DNA from 2 places in the Tepidibacillus sp. LV47 genome. Region 1 is predicted to be linked to the other one. Evidence: a T-box and tRNA genes for the amino acid it is inferred to sense, from the RefSeq annotation. Region 1 holds a T-box; the other holds one or more tRNA genes.
The links. The T-box of region 1 lies ahead of ileS (isoleucine--tRNA ligase). A T-box ahead of a tRNA ligase gene usually reads a tRNA of that ligase, here a tRNA-Ile.
Positions count from the first base shown of each region.

Region 2: it encodes a tRNA-Ile, which carries the amino acid that the T-box ahead of ileS (isoleucine--tRNA ligase) is inferred to sense. The anticodon was not compared.

Region 1 covers NZ_JBLWIF010000001.1:289,165-297,476, forward strand. Annotated here, with positions in the region: gene uraA (uracil permease) at 1-360, opposite strand, end outside; gene pyrR (bifunctional pyr operon transcriptional regulator/uracil phosphoribosyltransferase PyrR) at 541-1,086, opposite strand; gene ACMW72_RS01435 (RluA family pseudouridine synthase) at 1,317-2,237, opposite strand; gene lspA (signal peptidase II) at 2,254-2,703, opposite strand; gene ACMW72_RS01445 (TraR/DksA C4-type zinc finger protein) at 2,816-3,547, opposite strand; gene ACMW72_RS01450 (DUF5665 domain-containing protein) at 3,563-3,925, opposite strand; gene ileS (isoleucine--tRNA ligase) at 4,130-6,898, opposite strand; T-box leader at 6,973-7,189, opposite strand; gene ACMW72_RS01460 (DivIVA domain-containing protein) at 7,252-7,746, opposite strand; gene ACMW72_RS01465 (RNA-binding protein) at 7,840-8,312, opposite strand, start outside.
Region 2 covers NZ_JBLWIF010000001.1:390,734-399,045, reverse strand. Annotated here, with positions in the region: gene ACMW72_RS02020 (2'-5' RNA ligase family protein) at 1-1, opposite strand, end outside; gene ACMW72_RS02015 (phosphatidylglycerophosphatase A) at 375-911, shown strand; gene thpR (RNA 2',3'-cyclic phosphodiesterase) at 963-1,502, shown strand; gene ACMW72_RS02005 (hypothetical protein) at 1,560-1,937, shown strand; gene ACMW72_RS02000 (hypothetical protein) at 2,108-2,539, opposite strand; tRNA gene ACMW72_RS01995 (tRNA-Met) at 2,754-2,829, shown strand; tRNA gene ACMW72_RS01990 (tRNA-Asp) at 2,838-2,914, shown strand; tRNA gene ACMW72_RS01985 (tRNA-Ile) at 2,919-2,994, shown strand; tRNA gene ACMW72_RS01980 (tRNA-Leu) at 3,007-3,096, shown strand; tRNA gene ACMW72_RS01975 (tRNA-Val) at 3,117-3,192, shown strand; gene ACMW72_RS01970 (hypothetical protein) at 3,247-3,597, opposite strand; partial or broken gene ACMW72_RS01965 (SAM-dependent methyltransferase) at 3,666-3,816, shown strand; gene putP (sodium/proline symporter PutP) at 3,876-5,324, opposite strand; gene ald (alanine dehydrogenase) at 5,625-6,758, opposite strand; gene ACMW72_RS01950 (PucR family transcriptional regulator) at 6,889-8,121, opposite strand; gene ACMW72_RS01945 (SDR family oxidoreductase) at 8,223-8,312, opposite strand, start outside.

The DNA of each region.
Region 1 (8,312 bases):
TTTATGAATCCATTCAGAACCAAACTTGTATATGATCAGTGCAACAATGGCATAAATGATCCCAGCAAGCAATGCTCCAAACATTGCTGCTCCTAATCCTTCTGTTTTAGAAACCGTGATAATGGGAGCGATAAAAGCAAAGGATGAGCCAAGATAGGCTGGAATTTTACCTTTTGTGATCATCAAATAGGCTAATGTTCCTATACCACTTGAAAGAAGTGCGACTGATGGATTTAATCCAGTTAAGATTGGAACCAAAATCGTTGCACCAAACATCGCAAACAAATGTTGAAAGCTAAGGGGAATCCAACTTAATAAATTTGGGATCTCATTTACATCTAAAACAGGTTTCTTATTCATGTTACTCCTCCTCTTTTCCAGAAAATTGTCTTTAAGCTTTTTAAAAGAGGTTTATATTAGTTTTTTTCCTAATAAAAAACCTCTTTCGAGACGAAAGAGGTTCAGTTCGAAGGGATTCTCGTTAAGCATTTCAATGATCCCTTACGAATAAGAACCCTTGTCAGCCTCTCTGGACTGATTTTAAAGGGTAGTCGTTTGTCGTATAACTACTTGTTCTTTTTGGTCCACTTCTTTTAATTGAACAGATATCATTTCCTGTCTTGAAGTTGGTATGTTTTTGCCAACATAATCTGGACGAATTGGAAGTTCCCGATGCCCTCGATCAATTAGAACCGCTAATTGAATCAATTGGGGGCGGCCAATATCGATCAAGGCGTCCAAAGCAGCACGAACGGTGCGTCCTGTATAAAGCACATCATCCACGAGAATAACTTTTTTTCCTTCAATGCTAAAATCGATGTGACTTCCTTGTACTAAGGGTTGATCACTTTTTTCTGATAAGTCATCACGATAAAGGGTAATATCTAATTCACCAATTGGTACGTCTTGCCCTTCAATCATCTTAATCTTTTCTCCTAGTCTCCTAGCTAGGTAAATTCCTCTTGTTTTAATGCCAATAAGAACGAGATCTTCTATTCCTTTATTCTTTTCTAAGATTTCATGTGCAATTCTTGTTAATGCTCGCCCAATTGCTGCTTCATCTAGTAATACTCTTTCTCTTACCACCTGATACACCTCCTTGCGCTCCATTTAGCGGTGATCGTGTGCATAAAAAAAAGCTTTTGCCACGAGAGGCAAAAGCTTGTAATATCAGACAACAAACACTATATCTTTTAATCATCCGATCACCTTTTCAGCCTCTCAGGACTGAGTTAAAGGAACTTTCAATTGTTATTCATATTATCTACTATCTCCATTTGTATGTCAAACATTTTTTGATAAAAACTTTAATTTTTTTATTTTCCTCTCAATTGTTCCAGCAACCGAACCATATCCTGTGGTAATTCTGAATCAAATTCCATATACTCTCCTGTTCGTGGATGGTGAAACCCTAACACTTTAGCATGTAAAGCTTGGCCATCAATATCTAGCGTTTTCTTAGGACCGTATAGAGGATCGCCCACTAATGGATGCCCAATATATTGCATATGTACGCGAATCTGGTGAGTTCTTCCTGTTTCTAACTTACATTCGATTAGCGTATACCCATTAAACCGCTCTTTTACCACAAAATGAGTGACAGCATGTTTACTATTTTTATGAACAACAGCCATTTTTTTTCGATCTTTGGGATCTCGACCAATGGGTGCGTCGATCGTCCCAAGATCATGAGGAATATTCCCATGAACCAAAGCCGTATAAACCCGATGGACGGTATGCTCCTTTAATTGGCGAACCAAAGATTCATGAGCTAAATCATTTTTAGCCACCATCATCAATCCTGAAGTATCTTTATCGATCCGATGAACAATTCCTGGTCTTAATACCCCATTAATCCCTGATAAATCCTTAATATGATAAAGTAAGGCATTAACCAAAGTTCCCGAATAGTGACCAGGTGCAGGATGAACAACAAGGCCTCTAGGCTTATTCACCACAACAACATCTTGGTCTTGATAAACGATATCTAAGGGTATGTTTTCAGGCTCTATTTCTAATTCTTTTTGGGGGGGAATCTTGACGACAATTTCATCATTTTCACTTACTTTATAATTAGCTTTCACTACTTGATCATTCACTGTGATATAGCCTTCTTTGATCCATTGTTGAATCTGTGTTCTCGACCATTGTTCAAACTGTTCTGCCAAAAATTTGTCAATTCGTTCTCCGACTTGATCCCCTTCAATTGTCCACTCATATTTTTCAAACCGATCCAATTTCACAACCTCATTCCTATTGAACTGATTTGGTAAAAAATAGTTTCCATATCATCAGAATCACACCGATCGTAATCGCTGAATCGGCAATATTAAAAATTGCAAAGTGAATAATTCGCACGTCGATAAAATCAATCACTTCGCCAAATATAATGCGATCGATTAAATTTCCAATGGCACCACCTAAGATCAGGGCCAAACCAAAAGTGAGTATTTTTTGGGTCTCCTTAACTTGCCAAATATAATAAATTAAGAAAACGGCAACAATTGATGTTAGAATGATAAAGAAAGTGCGTTGGTTCTGTAAAATACTAAAAGCAGCGCCGCGATTTCGCGTGGATGTAATGTGAAACCAGCCTTCAATCAAGGGTATGCTTTCATAAAGGTCCATGTTATGTATGACCATCCATTTACTTAATTGATCAATCAGTACAATGACAAATGATACAAGATAGTATAACAACATTGGTTCCTCCTCTATTCTTTCTCTGCCCATTGTAGCATAGGGGCGCCTCATCTACAACTTGCAAAACAAAAGCCCCCTTTTATTCCTTAAGGGGACTAAATATTTTAACTTCTTACTTCCTTTCTTCATCAATATAAATTTCTGTAATTCCTTCTTCTCCTTCATGACTTTTAATATAGGCTTCATAAGCTTTATTCCGTGCAATATCTACATGATCTACACTTGGACTGCCAGTGATATCCGTAATGATAAACCCTTCTACTTGATCCACATAACCATCTGGTTCATCGCTTTCAATGTATAAATGATCGTAATCTTCACCACGTGCAAAATAGTCGGCAGGATTCGATGTCCCATATCTTGTAACAACTTGCCAAGCATCTTCCCCATCAAATCCTGTTTCATTCTCTTTCCCATCAAAACTTGTTCTGCTAAAAGGAGGCATAAGGAATTGTTCCTCAATGGGGCGTTGTATCGAGATCTCGTTATTCGTTTGATGCTCAATACAATATTTTGCATAAGGGACTGCTTCTAATCGTTCTTTGGGTATCTCTATATGACAAGTCAAACAATACCCATAGGTTCCATTTTCAATTCGTGTTAATGCGTCGTCGATCAGAGCAAGAATATGTTTTTGGTTTTCTTTTAAAGCTAAATCTTTTCCTCGTTCAAACAGTTCTGATCCAATATCTGCTGGATGGTTATCATAAAGGGAAAGTTCTCCAATCGAATCTTTCATACTTTCATCTAAGTTAAAATGATTGTTGGTTTCCCATTCATGCAGAAGTGATTTTTTTTCTTCTAGCAATAATTCCTTGAAATGTTGAAGATCTTTTTGATTCATTATATCGCACCTCTTTTATCGAAAACTTCGCTCAATATCTAATTGGGCTTGGACAATTTTGACAATATCAGCTATATAATCCCCAATAATCGGTAAATTTAAAGCGCCTAATTTTTGTAAAATATAAATGATAGTAGCAGCAAATACGGTAAACCCAAGCGCAATCCCGATTCCCCTTGCAATCCCAGTTAAAAGGTTAATAAAAAACAATCGATGAGGCCGATTTAATAAAGCAACATAATCAGCGATTTGTACCCGTTCCAACTGTATACCTAATTCATCAATTTTTTTCCCAATCCATTCTAAGGAGTATTTTTCCTCATCCTTCTTCTCATTTTCTTTTTCAATCGATTGATTACCCTGAGTTTGATCCTTCATTTCCCTACCTCCTATATTCATTATTCATAGTTTACGCATTTTTACCATTACTAAACAAACTGACTTGGTTGATTACATAAAGTCAAGTTAAGTTATCATAGTCTGGTGGATCAACAATTTCTCTTTAGAAATAACATCCATACCCGGGCGCAAACGATAAAAGCTTAGGGCTGATTGAGCCCTAAGCTTTTATTTTTACCTTACTTATTCAGTTACTAAATGACTATAATGCTTCTCTACAATATCAGCACAACTTGGGCAGAGTTCTTCATGTTTCTTACCAACCTCTGGGCTTACCACCCAACAACGTTGACACTTTTCTCCTTCTGCCGGTGTAACGAGAACATGAAGACCTTCTAACTCCATGGCATCAGCTGGAGCTTCATGATCGTGTACATATACTTGGGAAACGATAAATAGTTTATCTAACTCATCAAATTGACGAAGTAATTCGGCCACTTCTTGTGATGGATAGATGTACACCGCTGCTTGTAAAGAATGACCAATCACTTTATCTTTTCTTGCTACTTCAAGGGCTTTTAAGACCTCATCACGAACTTTCAAGAATCGGTTCCATTTCTCCATTAACTGCTGATCCACTTCGATATGGGACCAGTCAGGCATTTCCGTTAATTGAACACTAATCTCCTCTACACCAGGAATATACTTCCACACTTCATCAGCCGTATGGGGAAGGATCGGTGCAATTAATTTGACTAAAGCTAATAAAACTTCATACAACACGGTTTGCGCAGCTTTCCTTGAAGGCGAATGTAAGGGTTGAATGTAAAGACGATCCTTAACGATATCTAAATAGAATGCACTCATATCGACGGTACAGAAGTTGTGAATCGATTGATAAACAGTATGGAATTCATATTCATCATAGGCTTTGATGACTTTATCAATGAGCAGCTTCGTTTTCATCATGGCATATTTGTCTAGTTCATTCATTTTGTCAAGAGGCACTTTATCCGTCTTTGGATCAAATCCCTCTAAGTTTCCGACTAAGAAACGAAGGGTATTGCGAATCTTCCGATAAACTTCTGAGATTTGTTTTAAGATATTATCCGAAATACGCACATCCGCTTGATAGTCAACCGATGCCACCCATAGACGAAGAATATCTGCCCCGAGTTGATCCATAATCTTTTGGGGAACAATCACGTTTCCTAAGGATTTGGACATCTTTCTCCCTTCGCCATCTAAGGTAAAACCATGGCTTAATACCGCCTTATATGGCGCTTTTCCAGTAACAGCAACACTTGTAGATAGGGAAGAGTTAAACCAACCGCGATATTGGTCAGAGCCCTCAAGATAGAGATCAGCAGGACGACGCAGTTCTTCTCTTTGGGTAAGCACCCCTTCGTGACTGGAACCAGAATCAAACCAAACATCCATAATATCCGTTTCTTTTCTAAAGTGAGTGCCGCCACAGGATGGACATTGATATCCTTCAGGCATTAATTCATGGGCCTCTCTTGCAAACCAAACATTTGTGCCTTCTTTTTCAACCAACTTGATTAGATGATTAATGGTATCATCATTTAAAATCGTTTCGCCGCAATCTTGACAATAGAAGATCGGAATAGGCACTCCCCAAATCCGTTGACGGGAAATACACCAATCACCACGTTCGGCAATCATATTATGGAGACGCTGTTCACCCCAATGTGGGACCCATTTAACATTTTTAATTTCCTCCAACATTTGTTGGCGAATTTTATCAATGGAAGCAAACCATTGTTCTGTCGCACGGAAAATCACAGGCTGTTTCGTCCGCCAGTCATGAGGATATTGATGTTTGATAAAGCCAAGTTTTAACAATTTGCCGACTTCATCTAGTTTCTTCGTCACTTCTTTGTTGGCATCCTCATAGAACATTCCCTCAAAACCTGGAGCATCACTAGTGAACTTCCCTTGGTCATCAATGGGGGATAAAACATCAAGACCATATTTTTGACCTACATAAAAGTCATCTTCCCCATGTCCAGGAGCGGTATGGACGCAACCTGTACCTGCATCTAATGTAACATGTTCCCCTAACATCACTAGGGATGTACGATCATAGAATGGATGTTGACAAAGAACACCTTCTAATTCTTCTCCTTTAAATTCTTGAAGGATTTCTACTTCTTCAAAGCCAATCTCAGCTTTCACTTGATCCAATAACTCCTTGGCAACAAGGTACTGTTGGTTATTGGCCTTAAAAAGTACATATTGGTATTCTGGATGAATGGAGATTCCTAAGTTTGCAGGTATGGTCCATGGGGTTGTGGTCCAAATGACAATATTCGAACCTTTTGGTAGTTTTCCTTTCCCATCTACTACTTCAAAAACCACATAAATCGATGGAGATTTCTTTTCTTTATATTCAATCTCTGCTTCAGCAAGAGCAGACTCGGATGATGGAGACCAATAAACAGGCTTTAATCCTTTGTAAATTAAACCTTTCTTCGCCATCTCTCCAAAAACCCGAAGTTGTCTTGCTTCGTATTCTGGTTTTAGTGTGATATAGGGGTTATCAAAATCCCCGCGTACACCAAGGCGTTTAAATTGCTCTTTTTGCTTTTCTACATAAGAAAGAGCATAGTCACGACACATATTACGGAACTCGATGGGACTGATTTCATGGCGGTTGATTTTTTGATTCTTAATAATCGCATGTTCGATAGGTAGGCCATGAGTATCCCATCCCGGAACGTAAGGAGCATCATAACCTTGCATCGTTTTAAAGCGAACAATAAAATCCTTTAATACCTTATTTAAGGCATGGCCAATATGAATATCGCCATTTGCATAAGGCGGTCCATCATGAAGGATAAACTTTGGTTTTCCTTTTTGTTTTTCTTGGACTTTATGGTAGATATCAACTTCGTCCCACCATTTTTGAATTTCTGGCTCTTTATTTGGCAAATTACCCCGCATTGGAAAATCTGTTTTTAACAGATTTAATGTTTTTGTATAATCCACCTTCTTCACTCCTCATGATTTTTTTCTATCGTAACAATGATACTAAAGGAATAAAAAAACCTTCTCAACCCAAATCTAGGGACGAGAAGGTTACCCGCGGTACCACCCTAATAGCTAAAAGCCACTTCATTCAGATAACGGCATACACCGACTTTTCCTACTTGCAGATACTTGCTTTCAGAAAGCAACTCATGGGTGATATTTCAATAAAATGAGATTACTAGGCTTCCACCAATCCCTAGCTCGCTTGGAATCCATTCTAATGAAACGTGTCCCAATCATAGTTTTTTGTATTTAAGATATATAATGAACAAATATACATTAATTATCGACAAAAAGTCAACGTTTATACGTCAATTATCTTTTTCTAATTGCTCAAGAGAATCAAGTTGTTCCATTTCATCCCATGCTTTTTCATCCAACATCTCTAATTGTGCTTCTAAAAGAGTACGGAATCGTTTGCGATAAATACTTGCTTTTTTCTTTAATTCCTCAATTTCTAAAGCGATGGTTCTTGCTTTAATCAATGCTTCATTAATGATGCGGTCAGCATTTTTTTCTGCCTCTTTGATGATTAATTGAGCTTCTTTTTTGGCATTGGCTTTCACTTCTTCCGCAGTTTCTTGAGCAACTATAATCGATTTGCTTAAACTTTCTTCAATATTGGTAAAATGTTGTAATCTTTCATTGGCTTGAAGAATTTTTTCTTCTAAATCTTTATTTTGACGGATCAACGCTTCATAATCCTTAATAATTTGATCAAGAAATTCATTCACTTCATCTTCATCATACCCACGGAATGCTCGACTAAATTCTTTATTATGTATATCCAGCGGTGTTAAAGGCACCAAAAACACCTCCAAAAAGTATATGATCGAAAATCTTTTTCGATTTCAATTTCGACATCAAAGGGAAAAATCCTTCATTTTCTTGCAACTTTTTTAAATGATTTTCCCTACTTTTATCAAGATTCGACCTTTTTTTGTTGTTCCATCTTCCTCTAAGATTTTAAATCGGCCAAATTTTCTTAACGATACCATATCGCCAACTTCTAGTTTGTAATCAACTTGATCTACAATTTGCCAATTCACTTTTAAGTGTTTTCCTTTAATCCATTCTGCTACTTTTGAACGAGATTGACGAAAAACATGAGCCACGACAGTATCCACCCGTAAAGAATGTACTGTAAATTGTAAATTCTCATATTGGATTAAAGGAGGATTTAAATGATCCCTTGTAATCGACTCTAAATTGATCTTGGTTTTGCCAATTTGCTTGAGTTCCATCCTTACGTAATCTGCTACTTCACTTGCTACGATCAATTGTTTTGTGGTATCCGTGATTAAAATGTCGCCAAATTTTTCTCGTTTTAAGCCAATGTTTAATAATGCACCTAACACATCTTTATGGGTGA
Region 2 (8,312 bases), 100 kb from region 1:
TTATCAAGCCCCCCTTTTATATAAAAAGAAAGTGTACCTTTCTTATTAACGATATAAGAATATATTATCAAAAAAATAAGAATTGCGAAACATTCGCAGTGCATATAAATAATTATTTTTCTATAAGCTAATAATAAGCAATACCTTTTGTCATGGAGGGAAATCATTTGCTTATTTTTCTATTTTTTATCTTGCCTGTGATGTTTCTCGTAGGGCTTAGTTATGGAACTGCTTACCTTATTCAACGGATTAATCACAGTTTAGAAAACGAGTAAGTAGAGAATTTTCCATTATAAAGCATGGAAAATGATCGATAAATTCCCTATGTTCTGTGTTGATAAAACATGTTAAGATGAAAACAAGGGGGTGTTTTTTTGAAAAGAAAAGTACCAAGTAAAGAAGTAAAATCAGCAGCATTACAATGGTTGCAAGAGCGGGGAGTAACGATCGAAGATATTGCGAAGATTGTTTATGAAATGCAGGCACCATATAATTCGGAGCTTACTCTAGACCTGTGTGTTGAAAGCGTTTATAAGGTCTTGGAAAAAAGAGAAGTTCAACATGCTTTATTAGTTGGAATTGAGTTGGATCGATTGGCAGAAAAACATTTATTACAAGAACCATTGCAATCATTAATTGAATCAGATGAAGGTTTATTTGGTATCGACGAAACATTAGCTTTGGGTTCGGTTTTTGGTTATGGCAGTATTGCCGTTACTACATTTGGTCATTTAGATAAACAAAAAATGGGAATTATTAAAAAACTAGATACCAAAACGGGGAAAGGTATACATACTTTTTTAGATGACCTTGTTGCTGGAATTGCAGCATCAGCATCTGGTCGTCTTGCCCATCGTTTAAGAGATATGGAAGAAGTTGATCTTTTGGAAAATCAGAAAAACGTTGGTTAACATGCTTGGCAAAAATGAGCCAAGTTTTCTTTTTAAGCGGAGGAGGATATGATGCGATTATTTATTGCGATTAACATGGAGCACTCGATAAAGGATCAAGTTGGCAGCATTTTGCCTTCTTTAAAAAATAGATATAAAGGGCGATTTGTTCCAATAGAAAATTGGCATATCACAACTTTATTTTTAGGAGAGGTCGAAGAAGGAAAAATTCCCCTAATTGAACAGGCAATGAAAGAAGCGGTGAAGAAAATGGTGCCGTTTCAATTATGGGTTGAGGGGATTGGTGCTTTTCCGTCAATGGCAAAACCTAATATTTTATGGGCGGGAGTTCAAGGGGATTTACAGCCGCTACATCAATTATATCAACAATTAATAAAGGCAATTCGACCTCTAAAAATTAACTTTGATGCAAAACCTATTTTTACGCCTCATTTAACACTTGCAAGAAAAGTAATAATTCAACCCTCATCTAAAACGGAAGAGATTATATTAAAGACTACTCCTTGGACAGTAAATGCATTAGAACTTTATCAATCAATATTTACAAAGGATGGTGTTAAGTACAATCGTATTATAAAAACATATTTTTAAAATAAGGAATAAAAAGTGGCCACTCCTGTCAAAAATGATAGCAAAGGAGTGATCATCATGCACTATTATATGATTCAACCAGTGTATGATCAACCAGATGGCAGAACCATCGACTTATCTCTTGGAGATCATGCCATATCCAATATCATTGAATCTGCATACTGGACTGTTCAGGGAGAAACCAATGTTTATGATAAGTTTATTAACCATGAGCACAAAGATTTTTTTATTTTTGATACCATAGAGGCATTTAACAAGGCTGCAGATATTCTTGCGTTACATATGATTAATTTTAATACGAATATTGTTCAAAAATCGACACCAGAAGAAGCTGATTTTCAAACCGATAACAATTACTATAAAGTTATTGTTCCTGGTAAACCTGATGCAAAAGGTGGAAATAACTACTATCCACGAACTTATTACGATGAGTAAGCCTAGTAAATGGACAACAAGGATCAATGAAGATTGATAACGAAACGGATATCGGTACCAAGGAAATAGAGAATTTTTAGATAACGAAATGGGGAAATACGCTATACGTTTATAATTGTTAATAAAAGCTGTGGAAGTAGGATCCACAGCTTTTAATGTGCTGGTTAAGGTTACAGGTTTATTAATTTTTGAGAAATTTCATTTGTAAATTGTTGAAGGGCTTTTGCTTTTTGTTGTAATGTTTGTTGAATCTGAGTTTGATTCATGTTTGCATTGCTCAACTGATTATATTCTGTATTCATTTTACCAATTTCAAGCTGTAATTGATTGGTTAATTGTTGTAATTCTTGAAGTTTTTGTTGAACCGTTTGTTGCGTAAAGAGTTGGTTGATTTGTTGTGATTGTGTTGCCATATTTTGCATCACATTCGCTGGTGGATTAAAATATTGAATGAGTTGAGGATTAGCGGATTGTTGTTGGTTTTTTGCTTGTTGCAAAGAAGCAGTTTGTGATGCATTGATTTGCTCTGTAAGTTGTTGCTTGATTTGATTTGCTTTTGGAGATTGGTGAGCAATTTGCTTATCTTTCATTGTTTTTGGCAAAGAATAAACCCCCTTAACCAAGTGATCTGTCAGAGCACTGACAATATTAGTATGATAAAATCAAGAAGAATTCATTATTGACAAATGTTTCTTCTCTATGTACAATATCACTTGTCGATTAGATGATACGAATATCTAAAATATAAATTGTGAAAAAAAATTGCAAAAGTGTTTGAAATTATATATAATATAATTTGTCGTCGTTTTTAAACACCGCGGGGTGGAGCAGCTGGTAGCTCGTCGGGCTCATAACCCGAAGGTCGCAGGTTCAAATCCTGCCCCCGCAACCAATGAATAGGGAGCTGTGGTGTAGAGGCCTAACATGCCTGCCTGTCACGCAGGAGATCGCGGGTTCGAATCCCGTCAGCTCCGCCATTAAGGGCCTATAGCTCAGTTGGTAGAGCGGTCGGCTCATAACCGATTGGTCACAGGTTCGAGTCCTGTTGGGCCCACCATTTAATTGTCATGCCGGGGTGGCGGAATTGGCAGACGCACAGGACTTAAAATCCTGCGGTGGGTTGACTACCGTACCGGTTCAAGTCCGGTCCTCGGCACCATTTATACGAATACTAGATGTGACTCCGTAGCTCAGCTGGGAGAGCACCATCTTGACAGGGTGGGGGTCGCTGGTTCGAGCCCAGTCGGGGTCACCATACATAAAGCCAATAATGGCGCGGTTTCTCTTAACTTAGAGACCGCGCCTTTTATTATAGACGTGCCATTCTTTCTACATCAGACTCAAGTTTAAATACACGTCTGTTAAGCACTTGAAGCTCCGCATCTCGTTGGTCTAATTTATTGTTAATTGTTTGCAACATAGCCATAATATCTTCTGGTTGATTTTGTTCAATACGTTGAACAGTAGCCATGATTTCTTTTAATTCGGTCTTGATATTTTCAAACTGTTGATTTGTCTCATATTTTAACTGATTAATTTGCTCCTGTAACTGACTATTTTGTTCATGTAACTGATTAATTCGCTCATGAATTGGTTGTAATTCTTCTTTCAGCACTTCCCGTAATAAATTCTTTAAATTATCCATTTTGTTTCCCCTCATTTCCCAAACATCCATTTGATACTTTTATTATACTTTTTACTTATCCGTTACTCAATCAGTGTGGGACTGCACAACGGGTGAAAACCATCTTATTCTTCACTCGCGGGAAAACCGACGTCGGCAACAAAAGAAGTATGGGTGTACGATTTACGAACGAACATGCCTTCTTTCGGTAAGCGGAATCCGTTAACGAAAGAATATTTTTTCTTTTTTATCAGAAGATGAATTAAGAAATAAAGCAAAGGCAGATATTGCTCTACCTGCCTAATTTTCGTTTATTATATTGTTTGACGAATCGATTCAAGTTGTTTTTCGATTTGAGTAGATGGTTTTGAGGTTAATAAACTTACAATTGTTATTGCAAGCAAGCTTAACGCAAATCCTGGAATCATTTCATAAAGCTGATTCACCACGGGAAGTTTTGGCCAAATAACAACGGTAAGGGCTCCAATAACCATCCCCGCTAAAGCCCCCCATTTGGTCATCCGCTTCCAATATAGGCTGAGTAAGATGACTGGGCCAAATGAAGCACCAAAACCAGCCCAAGCATAACCAACAAGATTAAGAATTGTATTGTTTTTCGTCCATGCTAAAGCTAAGGCAATAATGGCGACAAGGAAAACGAAAAAGCGACCTAAGAAAACAAGCTCCTTATCTGAAGCGTTGCGTCGAAAAAACGATTTATATAAGTCTTCCGTTAAAGAACTGGAAGTGACAAGAAGCTGGGAAGAGATTGTACTCATAATCGCTGCGAGAATCGCAGAAATTAAGAAACCAGTAAGAAATGGGTGAAATAAGAGTTGTCCTAATTTAATAAATACCGTTTCAGGATCGTCTAATTTAAGCCCATGAATGTGGAAATAAGCAATACCAACAAGACCGGTAAACATTGCTCCTACTGTAGAAAAAATCATCCACCCCATGCCAATTCGACGGGCTTTTTTAATTTCTTTAACAGATGTAATCGCCATAAAACGAACAATAATATGTGGTTGGCCAAAATATCCTAATCCCCAAGCGAAAAGGGAGATGATGCCAACAAAGCTCGTTCCTTTAAAAATATCTAATAAGGAAGGATCGATTGAATGAATAATACGAAACGTATCGTTAATACTTCCTGTATGATAAATCGTTACAACAGGAACCATAATTAATGCAGTAATCATAATTAGTCCTTGAACGAAATCAGTCCAACTCACTGCAAGGAATCCACCAAATAAAGTATAAGCCATGACTACAATAGCAATAATCCACAAGCCAGTATGGTAATCAATACCGAAGATACTATGGAATAATACGCCCCCAGATACCATTCCAGCGGATACGTAAAAAGTGAAAAACAACATAATAACTAGGCCTGAAACGAAACGTAAAATTTTCGCATGATCTTCAAAACGTTTTTCCAAATATCCAGGAATGGTAATCGAATTATTCATCTCTGTAAAAGCTCTTAAACGGGGTGCTACATACAGCCAGTTTGCCCAAGCTCCAAGAGTTAGACCGATTACAATCCAAGATGCACTAACTCCGCTTGCAAACATAGCCCCTGGTAATCCCATCATCAGCCAACCGCTCATGTCAGAAGCCCCTGCACTAAGTGCAGTAACAGCTGGTCCTAATGTTCGTCCACCAAGCATGTAATCAGATAAATCTGCCGTCCGTTTATAGGCATAATACCCAATATAAAGCATGAGTACCATGTATACGATTACCGAAAAAATAACCATTCATTTACCCCCTTTTTCATGAGTATAAAGAATATATCGATGCAAATTATATCATTAATTTTTTAGAAACTATACTATTTTAATTTGTTTAATTTATATTTTGGGAAAAGGAATATAATGCTAAAAATAATAAAATGGAGCGGTCTAAAAAGTCCATTTAAGTTGAAAATCCGCCAAAATTAAACCCCAAAGAATGTTGATTTTACAGCATTCTTTGGGGTTGCTTTTTTTAGATTTCGGGGTTAAATACTACTTTTTGGACAGCCCCAAATATGAAGATTGATTTAGGAAGAAAGGGGATTAGATGGACACCGTTTCTAATTCAAGAGCTTTTTTCGGAGATACATATTCATATCCAAGATCTTTTGCGACAGCTTCATAAGTTATAAATCCATTTGCTACGTTTAAGCCTTTTTCAAGAGCGGGATTCTCAGCGATAGCTCGTTTTACTCCTTTATTGGCAATTTCAAGTGCATAAGGAAGAGTTACATTAGTTAATGCAAGGGTAGATGTTCTTGGTACAGCACCAGGGATGTTTGGAACCGCATAATGGAGAACCCCATGTTTTTCAAAAGTTGGGTTGTCATGAGAAGTAGTACGATCCACTGTTTCAAAGATACCACCTTGGTCAATGGCAACATCAACAATGACAGAACCTGGTTGCATTGTTTTCACCATTTCTTCAGTAACGAGTTTTGGCGCTTTGGCACCTGGGATTAATACTGCACCAATCACAAGGTCTGCTTCAGCTACAGCATTTGCAATATTCATTGGATTAGACATGATGGTATTTACTTTTTCACCAAAAATATCATCCAATTGACGTAAACGATCCGCATTCACATCAAGAATGGTTACATTCGCCCCAAGTCCAACTGCTAATTTTGCAGCATTGGTTCCAACAACACCACCACCGATAATGGTCACTTTTCCCCGTTGTACGCCTGGAACTCCAGAAAGAAGAACTCCTTTGCCACCTTTTGTTTTTTCTAAGAATTGGGCTCCGATTTGAACAGCCATGCGTCCCGCTACTTCACTCATCGGTGTTAAGAGTGGTAAGGAGCGATTCACTTCCACTGTTTCGTAAGCGATGGCAATGACTCCACTGTCTTTTAATGCGCGAGTTAATTCTGGTACTGGGGCTAAATGTAAATAAGTAAATAAAATTAATCCCTTACGGAAGTATGGATATTCAGATGGCAATGGTTCCTTCACTTTCATAATCATTTCTGCACGGGCCCATACTTCTTCTGCTTTTTCTAAGATCGTTGCACCTGCAGCGATATAATCTTGATTATTGAAACCGCTTCCAATCCCGGCATCCTTTTCAATGAGTACCTCATGACCTGCTTTTTTGAATGCGATCACTCCACCAGGTGTTAAAGCTACACGATTTTCGTTGTTTTTAATCTCTTTTGGTACTCCGATAATCATTCCGTATCCCTCCACCTTTTTTAAGTTAGTATTTCTTGGTTTTAACAAAAGTATAATTCGGGAGTTTCTTTTTTTCATCGTTTAGAAAAGAGAAAAAATAGAGAAATATTTGTGGATTTTCACAAATCCGTTATTTCCCCATTTTTTCAAGTTTTAAGTCAAGGTAAAGGGATATTTTTTGATTCGGATCTTTTAAATTAATGTTGGCGATTTCTGTGATGCGCCTTAAACGATAGGTTAATGTATTGACATGAATATGAAGTATTTGTGCCGTTTCATTCACATTACAATCTTTATCTAGGTAGACTTCAAGGGTTTCGATCAAAGAATGATGATAACGCTGATCATAATCACGAAGTTTCTGTAAACCAGGATGCAAAAAACCTTCCTTTTTTCTTTGTTCATAGAGGATATCAAAGAATTGATAGATTCCTAAGTCTTGATAACCATAAACCGTTTTGATCTCTTCTTTATACCGTTCTTTCAGCGATAAAACAGTTAATGCTTCTTTATAGCTTTTTTCTATATTCGCGAATTGATCATAGATCCTGCCATAACCGCCGAAGATCGTTGACATGCTAAATCGTTCTTTCATTTCGTGAATCATTTGAGAAATATATTGATCTAATTCATATTTTTCATCATGTTTTGCTAATGAAAGTAACAAGATTAATTGTTGATCCAGAATGGCTTTAAGAACGATCGGATAACGACTAGAAGTTTTTAACATATAGGAAATTTGTTTCTCTATACTAGGATTAGTCGGTTTCTCTAATTTCAATGTGAGAACAGTAAAGAGAGAAGGAGGTGTCAATTTTAATTGGGAAAACTTTTTTATAATCTCCTGTTCTGATTTCACCATGCCAGAAAGAAGTTCTAAGAAAAACGATTGATAATCTTCTTTCTTTTTGTTTCGGCGAAGTTGGTGTTGAATGAGTAGATGTTTTGCTGCTTTTGCTGCTTCTTTAAGAATTTCTAGTTCTTCTTGATTCAAGGGTCGTTCAACTTCGATGACCCAAATAAACCCAAGCACTTCTTGTTTGTTACGAATCGAAATGGCAACGCGGTTTCCTAGACCAATTTCATTGATTTTATCGATATGTAAAGGTTCATCGCTATTTAACAATGTGGGAATAATCCCTTTTTCCCATAAGTGACGAATCACTTGATCAGGCACTCGACGACTTACGATTGTTGCGATTCTCGCCGGGTCTGTTTCGATATCATGAGTACTATAAGCTAATAGGCGATGATTAGCATCTTCAAGTGTAATTGGAAATCGCAATATTTCATTTAATCGATCGATAAATTCTTGTAAACTATGAAAATCTTCTTGAAATAGAGTTGTTGACGGCTCAACCATTAAATTCCTCCAAAAAAATTAATAAAAAATCTTTTCTTTTTATTTTAGAATTTACATACTTTATGCTCAAGCATTTTTGTATGTTTCCTTTTACCATTGATTTATTTCGTTTCTTTTTTTTGTTTGTTTTTTTTCGTGATCATGTGCCGTTGTGGTTGGATGGTTAGTTCGGTGATTACCGTTCCTCCTCG